One region of the Paenibacillus sp. J31P13 genome, then DNA from elsewhere that is predicted to be linked to it. Evidence: riboswitches for the same ligand, from Rfam matches in the RefSeq annotation. Region 1 holds a riboswitch; the other holds the start of a gene.

Region 1 (8,089 bases):
TAGCGAACTATTTTCTTCAAAAGAAACGTATTCATGCGAGCTGTGAAAATAAATGGAAGGTTGTCGCTGCCTCAGCTACCTAGTGCCGTGCAACTATATAGTCATCTTTGCGTTATTAAATAGGGGAACTAAACGACTTGCATTAGGTGTGAAATTAAGATCCAATCGGGAGATGTTTTTGTGAAAACAATAAAGATTTATCACTATGATGCTTTTAGTAATATTCCCAATATGGGGAATCCGGCAGGTGTAGTATTGGAAGGCGAAAATCTTACGGAAGAGCAAATGCTGGAGGTTGCTGAAAAAGTAGGTTTTAATGAAACGGCTTTTCCTATAAAATCCGATAAAGCAGATTTACGCATACGATTTTTTACACCGGGTCATGAAATAAACCTTTGCGGTCATGCTACAATGGCAACTGTGTTTGCGCTGCAAACAAAAGGACTGCTCGGTGATAAACGGGATTTTACGATAGAAACAAAAGCAGGTATTTTACCCATTAGATTAAGCGAAAAAGACGATCTTTACATAACAATGGAGCAAGCAGCTCCGCAATTTAAAGCTTTTAATGGATCAATGCAAGCATTAGCATCTTCTATAGGAATTGAGGAAGGAGATATCGACGCAGAGCTCCCGACTTTATATGGCAGTACTGGTATATGGACACTATTAATTCCAATAAAAAGCCTTGCTGCTTTCAAACGAATGAAACCAAACAATAAACAATTTCCAACTATTTTAGAGGAAATGCCAAGAGCGTCTATTCATCCTTTTTGTTTGGAAACCTATGATGTACATGCACATATGCATGCTCGTCATTTCTCATCGCCTTTTTCGGGTACGATCGAGGACCCTGTTACGGGCACGGCTTCTGGTGTAATGGGAGCTTATTATGAAAGGTATATATCCAAGGCGCCTAAGGAGTCACCCTCTACATTAAATCTATGGATTGAACAAGGACAGGAAATCGGAAGGGATGGCAGAATCGGCGTAACCGTGACAAACTCGAATGTCATTGCGATTACAGGCAATGCTGTCTATGTTAATGAATTTGAAGTTTTGATATAATCGTTTTTTTTATGTGATTATGATAGTTTGAAAAGCGGGCATGTGATCATCGTTAATAGCGATAATCAAATACCCGCTTTTTTTTGTACCATGATTTCTTATTCTGCCCATATACTCTGTCAGCTTGAATCAAGCAACTATTCATTATCTTTCCATTTATTCCGATATAGATAAGTGGTCAAAGAGAAAAATATAGAAGAAATCTAAACATTGGAGAGAAGACATCATGAGCAAAAAAGGTGAAATAATCAATCGAATTCGTAATATGTCTATGCGTATTAAATTGCCCTTACTGATTAGCTTTTTAGTAGTTGTCGTGTTGTTAGCCTCTTCCGCAACTATTTATCAGCTCGGATCAAACCTGCTGTTGCAAAAAAGTAAGGATGAAATCAAAGGGAATGCCGATCGAATCGGGGAAGGTCTTTATACGGCCGTTCAGCTTCAGGATCAAGCTGCATATCTGATTTCTGTACATAATACGTTTCTAGATATGTTGAAGCTTAGAGAAAAAGCTACGATGTCAGATTATGAATATCTTTCGGATGCCAATCCTTATTTCAAAAAAGCGAATACTATTTTAGCAAAAAGCTTTCAAGGTACAAAAGGGAATGATTCGTTTATCGTAATAGATATGCAGGGGATCATCGTTGCGAGCACCGATGACTATACGATTGGACAATCACGTGCAGATCGTGAATATTTTATTGAAGCGATGAAAGGCGAAAATTTTATAAGTGATGCTTTCGTATCAGAGAGCAGCGGCAAACAGCTTGTTGCATTCTCACACCCAATCAAGGATGAAAATGATAAGGTTATTGGAGTCTATGCTTCGACCGTGCACAGTAAGTTCTTAATTGATAAACTCGGAAATATTAAAATAAATAAAAATGGAAAAATAGAGATATCGAGTCGAGGCGGAACGGTTCTCTACAACTCTGTGGATGATACAAGAGTCGGTAAAAAAGTGGATGACCCAGAGCTGGACGGGATCATGAAACAGACTGCTCTTGAGGAAATCATACAGGGTGATGTTGATTTAGCATCCGATTACGTGCGATATAACATCATTCCAAATGCGGATTGGACGGTCTCCATTATAGATAGCTACTCGGATATTAATCGTCCCATTAATGCCATGCTCACGCAAATGATCATGATCACGATTATAGCTATTGCAGTCGCTATTGGAGCAGGAATTGTATTGTCTCGCAATATTACAAATCCAATCCTAAAGCTTACCCAATTGTTCAAGCAGCTTGCTTCCGGGGACTTGACGGTAACGGCAAGCGGTAAGTTTGACAGTGAGTTTAAGGACTTGGCTGATAGCTTCAATAGTATGGTAAGACAAAATAATGAGCTGATTTCTAATATGAACAAGTCGATTTCGATTTTAAATGTCAGCACGAAAGAACTGGATGAGACATCGAAACAAACCGCTCAGTCGAGTAATGAAACGACGGTTACATCAATGGAAATTGCAAAAGCAATGGAATCACAATCCAATGATACCGAGCACATCGTAGATAAATTTTATGGCTTTGGCGAGAAGTTTGTTGCTATGAATGAAAAGGCTCAATCCATGAAAGAAAGCGCAGAAGAGATTGTAGAGGTGTTTCATACCAGCAATGAAATGGTCACAAACCTCATTGAAATCAACAAGAAAAATGAACAAGAGGTTCACAACATTTCAGCCATAACCTTGAAGCTTCAGGAAAGCTCAACGAATATTAGTAAAATTACAGGGGCAATCAGCGAAATTGCAAAACAAACGAACTTGCTTGCTTTAAATGCTTCCATTGAAGCATCAAGAGCAGGGGAGCATGGCAGAGGATTTGCAGTTGTTGCTGCTGAGATTCGTAAGCTTGCTGAACAAAGCTCCAAGCAATCCAGTGAAATTAATGCTATTATCAATCAAAACTTAATGTATGTGGCGGAAAATAATCAAAGCGTAAAAGAAATTAGAAATATTTCCGCTAAGCAGGATGAGTTTGTAGGACAAACGCAACAAGCCTTTACAACCGTTCTGGAGAACGTGACGGATATTAACGAACAAATCAAGGCTATGGCAAATGATGTTTCTGATATGGAAAGGGATAAGGACGAGGTCCTTGAGTCGGCTCAGAATCTTTCAGCATCAGGCGAAGAGGTATCAGCTTCCGTTGAGGAAGTAACAGCTACTATGCAAGAGCAATCGGCAACCGTGCAGCGTCTCGCAGACATGGTAGAAACGATTGATCAACTAACAAATGGGCTTGCCGTGGAAGCATCAAAATTTAAAGTTAAATAGGGTTGTGGACGGAATTTGAGGTTTCTGCTGAGTCTCATTATTACGTGAGTCCATTGAAGAAATTAAATGAGTGAAAAGGTTGCTTAGATGCAAAAAACCTCCATACATAGGGAGGTTTTTTTTGTGATAAACATAGAGATTCACCTTCGCTGATCGAGAAGTTAATGTAGTAACACAAAACATAGTATGGTAAAGTTTGGTAAGTTTGAGTTTGAAAGTTAATGACGCTAAACAAAAGGAGACCATATGAATCGAACAGGTTTATATGAATGCCGTTGCTTATGGTGATACGGCTATCATATATCCTCTCACCTATAATAATGGTTTATTGGCTGATCCAGACACTTTTAGACAAGAGTATTATGATTTCCTCATGAATCATGATCAAGATGTGGCTGTGCGATTTAGATTTTATGATTCCATAGACGTGGAAGAGGAAACGGCTAAGGAGGATGCTTTAGCTGTAACGATTACGGTAAGTGTTGGCACGTTTACGGATAAAGTAGCATACGGCTTAAAGAAAGAAGATGGTATTTGGAAGATGGAATTACAGCATTTAATCGAGCATTATAAGAGTGCTGCCAAAAAATAAATTATCTTAGATTATTGCCAGCCAAACTGTAATCATGTTAATATTCAATCTTATAGAATATGAACCTTCGGGGCAGGGTGAAATTCCCTACCGGCGGTAAGGATACGATCGTTTGTATCTTAAGCCCGCGACTCTCAGCCTGTATAGGTTGGGACTGACTTGGTGAAATTCCAAGGCCGACGGTATAGTCCGGATGGGAGAAGGTGAAGAACAGCTTGTTGAAAATTCAATTTTCAACTAGTCTGTTTGTCGATGCCCCCGTTGATTTATCACGGGGGCTTCGTCTTTTTCAGAAGGTTCAATTCAAAATTCCTTAGGAGGTTTTTGGATTGGCAAATGCATTGAAGCTAGAAAGTAAACGCGGGAATTGGCTTTCTTCGCGTACCAGCGGTATTAATGGGATTTGGTATGTGGCGCTAGGAGCTGCGCTTTGGGGGTTAGACCCTCTCTTCCGTATTTTATTGTTGAAAAGTATGACCTCTACACAAATTGTGTTCATTGAGCATCTTTTATTGGCTTGTTACGCCCTGCCGGTGCTGATTAAGTACCGAAAGACCTTGGTTGGCAAACTATCGCTAGCGGTCATTGGCGCATTGCTCTTCATCTCTTGGGGCGGATCGGCTATTGCTACCATACTATTTACTGCGGCCTTCTCTCATGGCAATGCAAATGCCGTTTTGTTATTACAGAAATTACAGCCGTTGTTTGCTATTATCCTAGCTCGTGTGATGCTTAAAGAAACGCTGCCTAAAAATTTTTCAACCTATATCGTGTTCGCACTTCTAGGTACTTATCTTCTGACGTTTGGATTTAATTCACCCCAGATGGGCCTAAAGGATTTAGGTACACTAAGCTGTTTGTTCTCTATCCTAGCGGCTGTCTTATGGGGCGGATCGACCGTCATGGGTAAGTTTCTGCTTCAAAAAAAATTAGACTTCCCTGTCGTCACTTCCCTTCGTTTCTTGATGGCTATTCCGTTGATTTCCGTCGTTCTTTTGGTAAGCGGGGATGCTTGGAATATTAGCGGATCAGGCAGTGCGCTGACGATGATTGCAGTGAACCTGTTATTTCAGGCTTTTATACCCGGATTAGTCAGCATGCTTCTTTATTACAAGGGGCTGGCGTCAACCAAGGCGTTCTTTGCGACGCTTGCAGAGCTTGCTTTTCCAGCAGTGGGCGTATGCATGAACTGGTTGGTATTTGGTCAGAAGCTGACTGTAGGCCAGCTTCTAGGCTTCATCCTTATTTGGTTGGTTTTGTGGCTCATGACCCGCAGTAAAGGCGAGTAATCGGCCATAATTCTTAAGGGAGTCTACCGGAACCGTTTTATTATGAACATGCTGGATGCATGATATATAAATATCGCTCAACAAAAATAGTGCGTGATAGAAGAGGAGCCTGCTAACCAGCAGCTCCTCTTTTTCTATTTCATGAAGTAGTCAGACACAGGAAAAACATTTCCTATAAATGTAACCTATTTACCGTTCAAACGTCTGATTCATGAGGGGTGAGCAAGATGGGTTTTGAATACTTAAAGTATTTATCGAGCGGACATAATAAAAATGAAATTTTGCAAAATCTAATGATACAGTATGGACAAGATGTGTGGAATTTTGCTTTCTCCTTAACACGTCAACGAAGCCTGGCAGATGACATTAGACAAGATGTTTTTGTGAGAGCTTACGATAAACTAGATACGTTTCGTGGAGAATCCTCTGTGAAGACATGGTTGTTTTCCATTACTCGCAACATTGCAGTTGATTATCGGCGATCAGCTTTTTTACGTAAAGTGACCCTAGTCGATTACATCATAGAAAAAGGCAGCAATCCCTCGGCTGAGAGAGAATATTTTGAACAGCTAGGCTTAAAGGACGCTTGGAAGGCGGTTTTGAGTTTGCCTATTAAGCTTAGAGAAGTCATTACGTTATATGTACACCATCAACAATCCATAGCAGAAATAGCAGCCTTGCTGCAGATCTCTGAATCGGCAGTAAAGGTGAGGCTGCACAGAGCAAGAAATAAAGTGAATGAAATGTACAAAGGAAAGGATGAGGTGTTCTATGGGGAAAGCTGAACTTCATTGGGAAACGGATTTAATAGACCCTCCATTTGCTAACGAAAGCTCCGACAACAAATGGATGGAGCACGTTGAGAAGCGCCTTTTGAAGAAAAAGAGCCGGTTTCAGCGATTGACTCCAATGATCGGCAGTGGAGCGGTAATCACTTTTGCATTAATAATGATCCTAGTAAATGGAGATCAATTAAGGAGTCTATTGGCTGGATGGAGCACGATGGATAAGATCAGCCCATCGGATTCTAAAACGTCTATGCTGGTCACTACCAATCAAGAATCAGAAAAATTCCACGTTGTAGAAGGACTAACGATAGAAGAGGGCGCTGAAATTCTAATAAGCAAGAAAGAGGATTTGCTTGATTCTATGAAGGGAGCAACCATCGCCCTAGTACAGGCTCCCCTTACAACAGAACAGGGAAATACAGATTATCTAGGGATTTGGGACGCGAAAGGAAAGCTGATCCAGAAGTTTTTCGTTGATGGGTATGTGATGAATCCGGTTGATATCCATGTGACTGATATAACGGCAGATGGGAACTCAGACATCATCTTGGAGACGGATGAGAATGCAAACGGCGGATTGGGTGCTCATGCCCTTCATATATACGTGGAAGACAAAGGGCAGTATAAGGAAGCACCGTTACCTGAGGAGATAAATACAAACTATACCGTAACCTTTCGTCCATCCAGCAATGACTTTAATATGATCTCTACTGGGGATAAACGCAGCTGGACTGTGCAAATGGCTGAAGATCAGTTAAAAGAACTCGATGCCACCTTATTAAAAGGATCAAATGCAGTGAATGTGGATCCCATTTCATCAATTGATGTGGAAGACCATATTTTAAAAACGAAAAGATTGATCTGGTTTGGAAATTTACAACTGAATTCTCTTGCCATACTGGTAACGAGTTATCATTTTGAAGATAATAAGTGGAGCATGCTTGGCTATAGCTTAGAAGATATTAACAAAGGCACAGTCGTATCGGAAATAAAATAATGATTTAGATACATGCGCCTTTGCTATAGTAAGCGTGCAGCTGTCAAAAGCGACTCAGCATATTTTTCTGAGAATCATCTCTACCGGACCCCTCTTCACCCATTTTCTCCAAACATGCGAAAAAACGATGGCAATAATGAAATAAGCACAGCCGTATGCGATTGCGAAAGACAGCTTTCCATTTTCCAAATAATTAATTGTCTCAAGAAAACCTAATCCAATTATAATGTGCCCGATATAATGTGATAAAGATAGCTGACCGGTATGAATGATCGCTTTGGTTAGAAGGGATTTCTCGAATTTATCAACTATAAAAATACTGATTGAAATAATGGCTACAGCCGAGCATGTTGCAGAGAGAACATAAAGGGTCGTGGGAGGCATTGGCTTTGTCGTAAAGAGATAGGCAGCAGATTCTCTGTCTAGTACAGGTGAGGTCCAATTGATAAGCCAATAGGATATTGCCTCGAAAATCACTGTCCCTGATAACGAATAGAGCAGAAGCCGCGGCTGTTTTTCCCTGATTAGCCAACGCTTTCTGCCAATCCACATACCAAATAGAAAAAAGCATGCCCAAGGAAAGATAGGATGGAAGCCATTAAATACAAGATTGCGTATAAATCCATTTCCCGTCCAAAAGTCCATATATACGTGAAAGCTTGAATCCCAGCCTTTACTGTAATCAAACAGGATCAATCCAAGCTGAGATAGCAGCAAAATAATTGCGGACAGAACAATTATTTTTTTATCGGATAAGGTAATCAATACGGAAGCTGCAAGCATGAATACCGCGTAATAATGTAAAATGTCAGCAGTCCAGCCGGTTAACAACAAAAGTATGCCGACTACAAGTAGGAAAACGGATCGTCGGTACAGGGAGTGACGGCTTTGACGAATGATCTCCTTATCCCTCGAGCTTCTTGCTTTTGCGGTCATTAATGATACGCCTATGCCTGCCAGTATGACAAACAAAGCAGAAGCTCTCCCTTCGAATAGACCCGCTATTGCTCTCAACCATTCTGAACCATCGTTCTCTGCCAGCATTGCAAGCTTATAGTTAACGATAAT
Region 2 (8,089 bases), on a different contig from region 1:
TTTCATTCGAATATATAGGTGAATGGCAGCAAGAATAGCTTGACCATAGCTTAGTTTAGCTTTGCATGACCATTCAGTCGTAAATACATTGTGCTGGTAAATCGGTTGAACACTCATCATTGGCTCACCCTTTAATTTAACCATCTGTGAAAAGAATCCTAAAACCGATGTTTTTACAGACCAAACAACACCTGTAGCCATAGCCGTCCACATCGCGTCTCCTGTTCCGATTGTGGTCATCCATTTCCATTCTAAAATTTCCACCTTCATCAATGTCTGTTTGACCCAGCGTTTTAAATTTTTTGTTATTTGCAAAATGTGTTTGAATTTTTCGATTCCGTTAGCGACCTTATCTGCATCTATTTCCTCGTTGTATTGCTTCCACGTATTTACGCCTGGATTTTTTGTGGAAACCTCCTCTTTCACCAACAACGATGAACCGGTAAATTTAATAATCGGAATCTTATGATGGTATTTTAACAAACCAAATATGGCCTTTATGTCGATTTCCGCATCATCATTATGTCCATTTCGCCGGAAATGTGCATGAATTGTTACAGGAGAGAGAATGACCGTAATGGCTAAAATGACCAAAAAAAAGAGACCTGCCGCCGTTATCCAACCGAAAGGGTGACTCAGCATTACAATGCTTCCTCCGTTTCCCTAATATGGGTTGAATATAGTATGACCCGGCGGTCAAATCTCATTCTTTAATTTCATCAATTGTCATTTGTTGATTTTCTAATCTTTCGAACAAGAGCTGCGTTTGTTCCTCCAACGCATCTTCCATATCAACATTTCCTGGTTCTGGAAGCTCTTTAATAGATGGTAAACCGAAATAATCCAAAAATGATTTCGTTGTTCCGTACAAAATAGGTCTTCCGATTGCTTCAGCTCGTCCTACTTCTTCAATCAAATCCTTAGAAACCAAGGATTGAATCGCTCTGTCGCTCTTCACACCTCGTATTTCTTCGATAATAATTCTAGTAATAGGCTGGCGATAGGCGACAATGGACAATGTTTCTATCGCAGCTTGAGAAAGCTGCGAACGAGTAGGCGTGTAAGCCATACGTTCAAAATAAGGCGCATGCTCAGGATGTGTTGTAAGTCTGTAAGAAGCAGCAACCTCCGAAATTTGTACGCCTCGTCCCTCTCGTTCCAAATCACGCTGCAAATCATACACTAAATCTGAGGCAAGGTCAGCATCCAGCTCCAAAATGTCTGCTAGCTGTCGCTTCGTTAAACCTTCATCACCCGCCATGAACAGCAGGCCCTCAATAATCGTCTTCAATTTCTGATAGTCCACTTTCCGAAGAATCCCCTTTCCAATGAATGACGATGTCTTCAAACAAATGATGCTGGAAGCAACGAATATGCTTCATTTTCATAAGCTCTAATATCGCCAGAAATGTAACGACAATCTCTTGCCGATCCATATTCTCACCGATTAATCGTGAAAACCTAACCGTATCAAATTGTTTCAGCACTACTATAATATCACGTATCCGATCCTTCACCGATATTTCATCACGCTGAACGGTTGCAACCACATTCCGTCTAGATGCACGACGGAGTGCTTTTTGAAAAGCGGTAATGAGATCAGCTAGATGTAATCCTTCTACAGGATTTACGATCTCTTCCTTCATGAATGGAGACATATCCTCAGGCTCGCGAGAATAGATCAGACTGCGCTCGAATTCCTTCTCGCGCAGCTGATCTGCAATTTGCTTGAATTTACGATACTCCATCAATTTTTGAATAAGCTCATCTCGCGGGTCTAAACCATCATCTGGCCAATCCTCATACTCTTCTTCAAATACGGGGGGCTTCGGAAGCAGCTGCTTGCTCTTAATCGCCAGTAAGGTAGCCGCCATAACTAAAAACTCACTTGTTACCTCAAGCTCCAACACCTTCATCGCATGCAAGTATTCCATATATTGAATCGTTATCTCGCTGATAGATACTTCATGGATATCAATTTCGGATTTGTCGATCAAGTGAAGCAATAGATCAAGGGGTCCCTCAAAAGAATCCAGCTTGTAAAGCACCGACACACCTATTTCCTCCCGCCTAACTGTAACTGTAGCTTACTTGCTTAACCTTGCAATTGTTTGGTCAAATTGGCCATTTCAATTGCACTGGTCGCTGCTTCGTAGCCTTTATTTCCTGCTTTTGTTCCAGCACGCTCAATGGCTTGCTCGATGGAATCAACAGTTAGAACACCGAAAATAGTTGGAATTCCTGTTTTTAGCGCAATAGCTGCTACACCTTTAGCTGCTTCATTGCACACGAAATCAAAATGCGGTGTTGACCCTCTAATAACTGCGCCTAGTGTTATAACAGCATCATACTTGCCGCTCTCCGCCATTTTTTGCGCGATTAATGGAATTTCAAATGCACCTGGAACCCAAGCTACTTCTACATCCTCTTCTTGCGCACCATGACGTTTAAAAGCGTCAAGCGCTCCTCCTAGAAGCTTGCTGGAAATAAATTCGTTGAAACGACCGACAACTACTCCATATTTTAAACCTTCCGAAACTAAATGTCCCTCATATATACGTGTCATTTGTTTTCTTCCTCTCAACTCTTAAATTTTATAGTCTGTTTCCTCAAAACGCAATAAGTGTCCTAATTTTGTTTTTTTGGTGTGCAAATAATTATTATTATCTTCATTCGCATCCATCTGTATCGGAACCCGTTCAACAATCTCTAGGCCGTAACCTTCCAGACCTTTAATTTTACGGGGATTATTCGTTAATAGTCGCATTTTGCGGATGCCAAGATCCTTCAAAATTTGTGCACCTATACCATAATCGCGTAAATCTGCCGGAAAGCCAAGCTTTAAATTTGCATCGACTGTATCGAAGCCCTCTTCTTGCAGCACATACGCTTTTAATTTATTAATCAAACCGATGCCTCTGCCCTCTTGGCGCATGTAGAGAAGTACGCCGCTGCCTGCCTCATTGATTTGTCTAAGTGCAGCTTCTAGTTGAGGTCCGCAATCGCAACGATGTGAATGGAAGACGTCGCCAGTCAAGCATTCTGAATGCACCCGAACTAACAATGTGCTCTCAGGATCAATGTCTCCTTTAACAAGCGCGACATGCTCTTTATCATCGACCAAATTAGTATAAGCAATAGCACGGAATGTACCAAAATCAGTTGGAAGCTTCACTTCAACCGCACGTTCTACAAGCTTTTCCTTATCATTTCGATATTTAATCATATCTTGAATTGTGATCAGCTTCAAATTATGCTTCTCTTTAAAAGTGATCAAATCTGGCAAACGCGCCATCGTTCCGTCTTCGTTAATAATTTCGCAAATAGCGCCAGCAGGCTCGGAACCGCACATAATTGCGAGATCAATGGCTGCCTCGGTATGGCCAGCACGACGAAGGACACCGCCTGATTTGGCAATTAGCGGGAAGATATGGCCAGGTCTGCGGAAATCGGACGCTTTTGTTGATGGATCAATTAAGGCTTTCACGGTTTGCGAACGTTCGGCTGCTGAAATCCCCGTCGTCGTATCTATATAATCGACTGAGACCGTAAAGGCTGTGCCATGATTGTCGGTATTGTTTGCGACCATCGGCGGCAACTCCAGTTCCTCTGCACGCTCCTGCGTAATGGGAACACATACCAATCCGCGCGCCTCCGAAATCATAAAGTTTATCACTTCTGGCGTTGTTTTGTCGGCAAGCGCAATGAGATCTCCCTCATTCTCGCGATCCTCATCATCCACAACGATAATCGGCTTCCCTAGCTTCAAATCATTTAATGCATCTTCAATTGAATCAAATACGTTTTTATCTGTATTGTGCATATGGGAATTCCCTCCTTTGTGCTACCCAGCTCCCTGTTAAGGGATTCCTACTTATCCTTCAAAGGCATTTACCCATACTCTTTAAGGTTTTTTCTACCATTCCTTTTAAGGTCTCTTTTCATACCATTCAAGGATCTTAACCATGACTTCAAAGGTATTTTTTAAATCTTCTTTGGTTAACCAAGCTTTCCAAGCTTCAAAAACATTTCGAACCCACCCAAACCCTCCCTTCCAAGGGAGGGCTCCGAGGACTGCGTCCTCTGGACACCTGCAATTGGACTAACGTGGCGCACACAGGGATTGTTTTGAGTAATGTTATGCGTTAGCTCGCTTTCGTCCCTGCGGGACACGCTAACTTTGGGTTTTATTACTTTTGGTGATATTGGTGCTATGTTTGTGCGATTGATGCTTTTCATGCTACTGGTGCTGTATTGTACGTTTGATGCTTATCGTTCTATCTGTGCTGTATTGTACGTTTGATGCTTATCGTGCTATTGGTGCTGTATTGTACGTTTGATGCTTATCGTGCTATTGGTGCTGTATTGTACGTTTGATGCTTATCGTGCTATTGGTGCTGTATTGTACGTTTGATGCTTATCGTGCTATCGGTGCTGTATTGTACGTATGATGCTTATCGTTCTATCGGTGCTGTATTGTACGTTTGATGCTTATCGTGCTATTGGTGCTGTATTGGTGCTAGTGATACGATTGAGGCAAATTTATAACTTTTGGTCTACTACACACCAATCACTAACTTCACTTAACCTAACCTTTTGCTCATTTAGTTTCATAATTTGCACTTATAGATAGTTTGAAGATGAAATAGAACACTTTAGTGTCATATGTTGAAATTAAGTGGCGTGTTAGTAATCCGATAAGTGTGATTTTAAGGCTTTTACTTCAAATTATGACACTAATAACGCAAAACAACAGACAAGACTAGCATTAGTTTCAGAATTTGATGCTATCACTACGTCGCATGTTCTGCAGGAACAAGTGAAAGCAGCATTTGAAGATAATATTTAATTTATAAAAATCCATTTTCCATTAAAAATGAAGTAGTTAGTTTAGATTTAGAATCAACAGCTTCGGGTTGCTTGAAATGAAGCAGATGATCAACATATTTGCCTATGACATCACATTCGATATTGACCTTTTCACCCGCATGCTTGTGCTGAAGGGCAGTTTGACTTAGTGTGTGCGGAATGATGGATACAGTAAAATCATTTGTTGATGTGTCAACTACTGTGAGGCTTATCCCGTCAATCGTAATGGAACCTTTGGGAATGACATATCTCAGCATGCTCGGATCATTTATTTTTACCCGATAGACAACTGCGTTAGCATCTGTCTCGCGATTAATAATTTGCCCAGTCCCATCGATATGTCCTTGAACGATATGCCCACCGAAGCGAGCACCCGCTTGCATAGCGCGTTCTAAGTTCACGCGATCACCGGGACGAAGCTCGTGAAGACTTGATTTCCGATAGGTTTCCGGCATAACATCTGCTGCAAAGGAAGCTCGATCAAATGATGTTACAGTTAAGCAAACACCGTTAACCGATATGCTATCGCCGAGCATAACACCCTCTGTTACATGAGTTGCTCCAATAACGAGCCGCATCGCCTCACCTTGCTTGGTTATCCCTTTCATCTGTCCCATTTCTTCAACCAATCCAGTAAACATGGCTTCCTCCTAAAGGGTTTGCGAATGCAAACCCACTTCGTAAGCATAAGCTAAGGTTTGTCACTTCGTAAGCATAAGCTAGGGCTTGCGGTCGCAAACCCACCTCATAAACTCTATTTCTTATAAATAGGATAACCAGATACGCAGATATCAGCACCTGCCATTTCTACTTTTACGCGATCCAGTTCAATGGCATCTGCCATTTTCTCGATGCCGGCAAAGGTAAAGGTGCCTGGTGCATCTGCTCCACCAATTATTTTTGTTGCATAGTAGAGTATGATTTTATCGATGAGTCCCGCTTCCAGCATAGCTCCATTTAATTGACCGCCGCCTTCAAGCAAGATCGAGCCGATCTCAAGCTCTCCAAGCTTCTTCATCGCTTCGTGGAGATCAACCTTTGCACCTGCACCGCAAGCAATAACTTCGATGCCTGCGTCTTTCAAAGCAATGTGTTTATTGGAATCCGCTTGACTTGATGTCAGTACGATCGTCCGTATAGTACGATCGGTTACAACCCGCGCATCCAAAGGCAGTCGAAGTGAAGAATCAACAATGATACGGACTGGATCAATTGCAGGGACACTAGCCCGTGTATTTAACAATGGATCATCTGCCAAAACAGTTCCAATACCAACCATGATGGCATCATGCTGATGACGAAGGGTGTGCACCTGCTCGCGAGCTTCTGCTCCGGTAACCCAGCGGCTGTCACCAGTGTGTGACGCGATTTTGCCATCCAACGTGCTGGCTGTTTTTAAAGTGACGAATGGAAGCTTGGTCGTAATATATTTATTAAATTTTTCGTTCATTTGCTGTGATTTTTGTTCCAATACACCTACTGTTACATCGATACCCTCTTCACGCAGTCTAGCTATTCCTCTGCCAGAAACCTGCGGATTAGGGTCCTCGCTTGCCACGACTACTCTCGCTGCTTTCGCATCAATAATTCTTTCGCAACACGGCGGTGTTTTGCCAAAATGACTGCATGGCTCCAGTGTTACATATACGGTAGCACCTTCTGCTTCTTCACCAGCCATCGCCAAGGCGTGTACCTCAGCATGACCTGTTCCGCGCTTCAAGTGAGCTCCCATTCCGACAATGCGTCCATCTTTCACAACCACACAACCAACGACTGGATTGATATCGGTTTGGCCAGATGCTTTTGACGCCATGTCTAAGGCAAGCTGCATGTAATATTCATCGTTTAATATGTCCAAAAACAAAAACACCCCTATCGGCATGCTGACCGAAAGGGGTGATGAGAGAATGAATTTGAGAACTACGACAAAACCGATAAACGTAGTGGGCATTAATTGCCGTCCACTTAGACATCGTTGAAAAAACGATCTCGGTTCGTAAAATACGCTAAATAAACAAGCCTATTGTGTATGTGAAAATAAACACATACAAATAAGCATGAATAAATTAGCTGTCGAAGCTGCTCCTTCTCCCATCCAGACTGTACTGTCGGTCCCGGAGTTACACCAGGTCCACCGTTCCAAATGATTTCTATTAGCTCATGCCATAAGAAAAACATTTAGACCGGGTCACGGACTGACAAGAAATGCAAGGAAAATGGAATCCCATCCCCCTTGCACCACTTGATCACCGCCGGTTAGGAATTTCACCTACCCCGAAGGAAAGCTGCACTTACATATTTATAGTTAGTATCTTAACATTAAATCGTTTCTACTTCAACCTTTTCCATTTTGTCTCCGCCTTTGAAAGCATCAACAAACTCCATACCTTTTGTTACTTTACCAAAAACAGTATGTCCGCCATCCAAATGCGGTTGTGGAGCATAGCCAATGTAGAACTGGCTGCCGCCTGTGTTGCGACCAGCATGTGCCATAGCTAGAGAGCCGCGCTCATGCTTGTTAGGGTTGATTTCACAATCGATTTGGTAGCCAGGGCCGCCAGTACCTGTACCATTCGGGCAGCCGCCTTGAGCGACGAAGCCTGGAATAACACGGTGGAATGTTAGGCCGTTATAAAAACCTTCTGAAGCAAGCTTCTCAAAGTTTGCTACTGTGTTTGGCGCGTCTTGATCAAATAGATCGATTACGACTTCTCCGCCGTTTGCTAGTGTGATTTTTGCTTGTTTTGCCATTGCTGCATCTACCTTTCTTTTATCCGAATAAGACTACGTTACCAATATCGCCCTTATTTCGCAAGGGGAGATTTTTGAAGTCTTGCCGGAATTACGTCATTACATACGATATTTTCAAGCGATTCACGCTTAACTGCAAGGTCGGCTTGACCATCTTTAACAAAAACGACAGCCGGACGACGAATGCGGTTATAGTTGCTCGCCATTGCATAATTATAAGCACCTGTACAGAAAACAGCAAGTAAATCGCCATTTTTCGCCTTAGGCAATTCCAAATCCCAAATGAGCATATCTCCGCTCTCGCAGCATTTACCAGCAATGGATACCGTTTCTTCAATCGGATCATTGGCACGGTTTGCGAGTACTGCCTCATATTGTGATTGGTAAAGAGCTGGGCGAGGGTTGTCCGTCATACCACCGTCAACAGCAATATATTTGCGTACACCTGGGATATCTTTGCTTGTACCAA

The links. A riboswitch is a leader RNA that binds a small molecule or an ion and turns the genes downstream of it on or off. The one in region 1 is predicted to bind FMN.
Region 2: another riboswitch for FMN. It lies ahead of ribD (bifunctional diaminohydroxyphosphoribosylaminopyrimidine deaminase/5-amino-6-(5-phosphoribosylamino)uracil reductase RibD); the one in region 1 lies ahead of AC0YOD_RS21895 (DMT family transporter).

What each region holds. Positions count from the first base shown of each region.
Region 1 covers NZ_JBWDNR010000007.1:175,929-184,017, reverse strand. Annotated here, with positions in the region: gene AC0YOD_RS21915 (bifunctional metallophosphatase/5'-nucleotidase) at 1-83, shown strand, start outside; gene AC0YOD_RS21910 (PhzF family phenazine biosynthesis protein) at 181-1,068, shown strand; gene AC0YOD_RS21905 (methyl-accepting chemotaxis protein) at 1,295-3,355, shown strand; gene AC0YOD_RS21900 (hypothetical protein) at 3,621-3,947, shown strand; FMN riboswitch at 4,007-4,156, shown strand; gene AC0YOD_RS21895 (DMT family transporter) at 4,277-5,236, shown strand; gene AC0YOD_RS21890 (RNA polymerase sigma factor) at 5,464-6,021, shown strand; gene AC0YOD_RS21885 (hypothetical protein) at 6,008-7,021, shown strand; gene AC0YOD_RS21880 (DUF418 domain-containing protein) at 7,076-8,089, opposite strand, start outside.
Region 2 covers NZ_JBWDNR010000002.1:327,097-335,185, reverse strand. Annotated here, with positions in the region: gene AC0YOD_RS07695 (DUF2953 domain-containing protein) at 1-642, opposite strand, end outside; gene scpB (SMC-Scp complex subunit ScpB) at 704-1,306, opposite strand; gene AC0YOD_RS07685 (segregation and condensation protein A) at 1,275-2,054, opposite strand; gene ribH (6,7-dimethyl-8-ribityllumazine synthase) at 2,096-2,566, opposite strand; gene AC0YOD_RS07675 (bifunctional 3,4-dihydroxy-2-butanone-4-phosphate synthase/GTP cyclohydrolase II) at 2,588-3,823, opposite strand; gene ribE (riboflavin synthase) at 4,851-5,510, opposite strand; gene ribD (bifunctional diaminohydroxyphosphoribosylaminopyrimidine deaminase/5-amino-6-(5-phosphoribosylamino)uracil reductase RibD) at 5,624-6,727, opposite strand; FMN riboswitch at 6,949-7,155, opposite strand; gene AC0YOD_RS07660 (peptidylprolyl isomerase) at 7,189-7,620, opposite strand; gene lysA (diaminopimelate decarboxylase) at 7,674-8,089, opposite strand, start outside.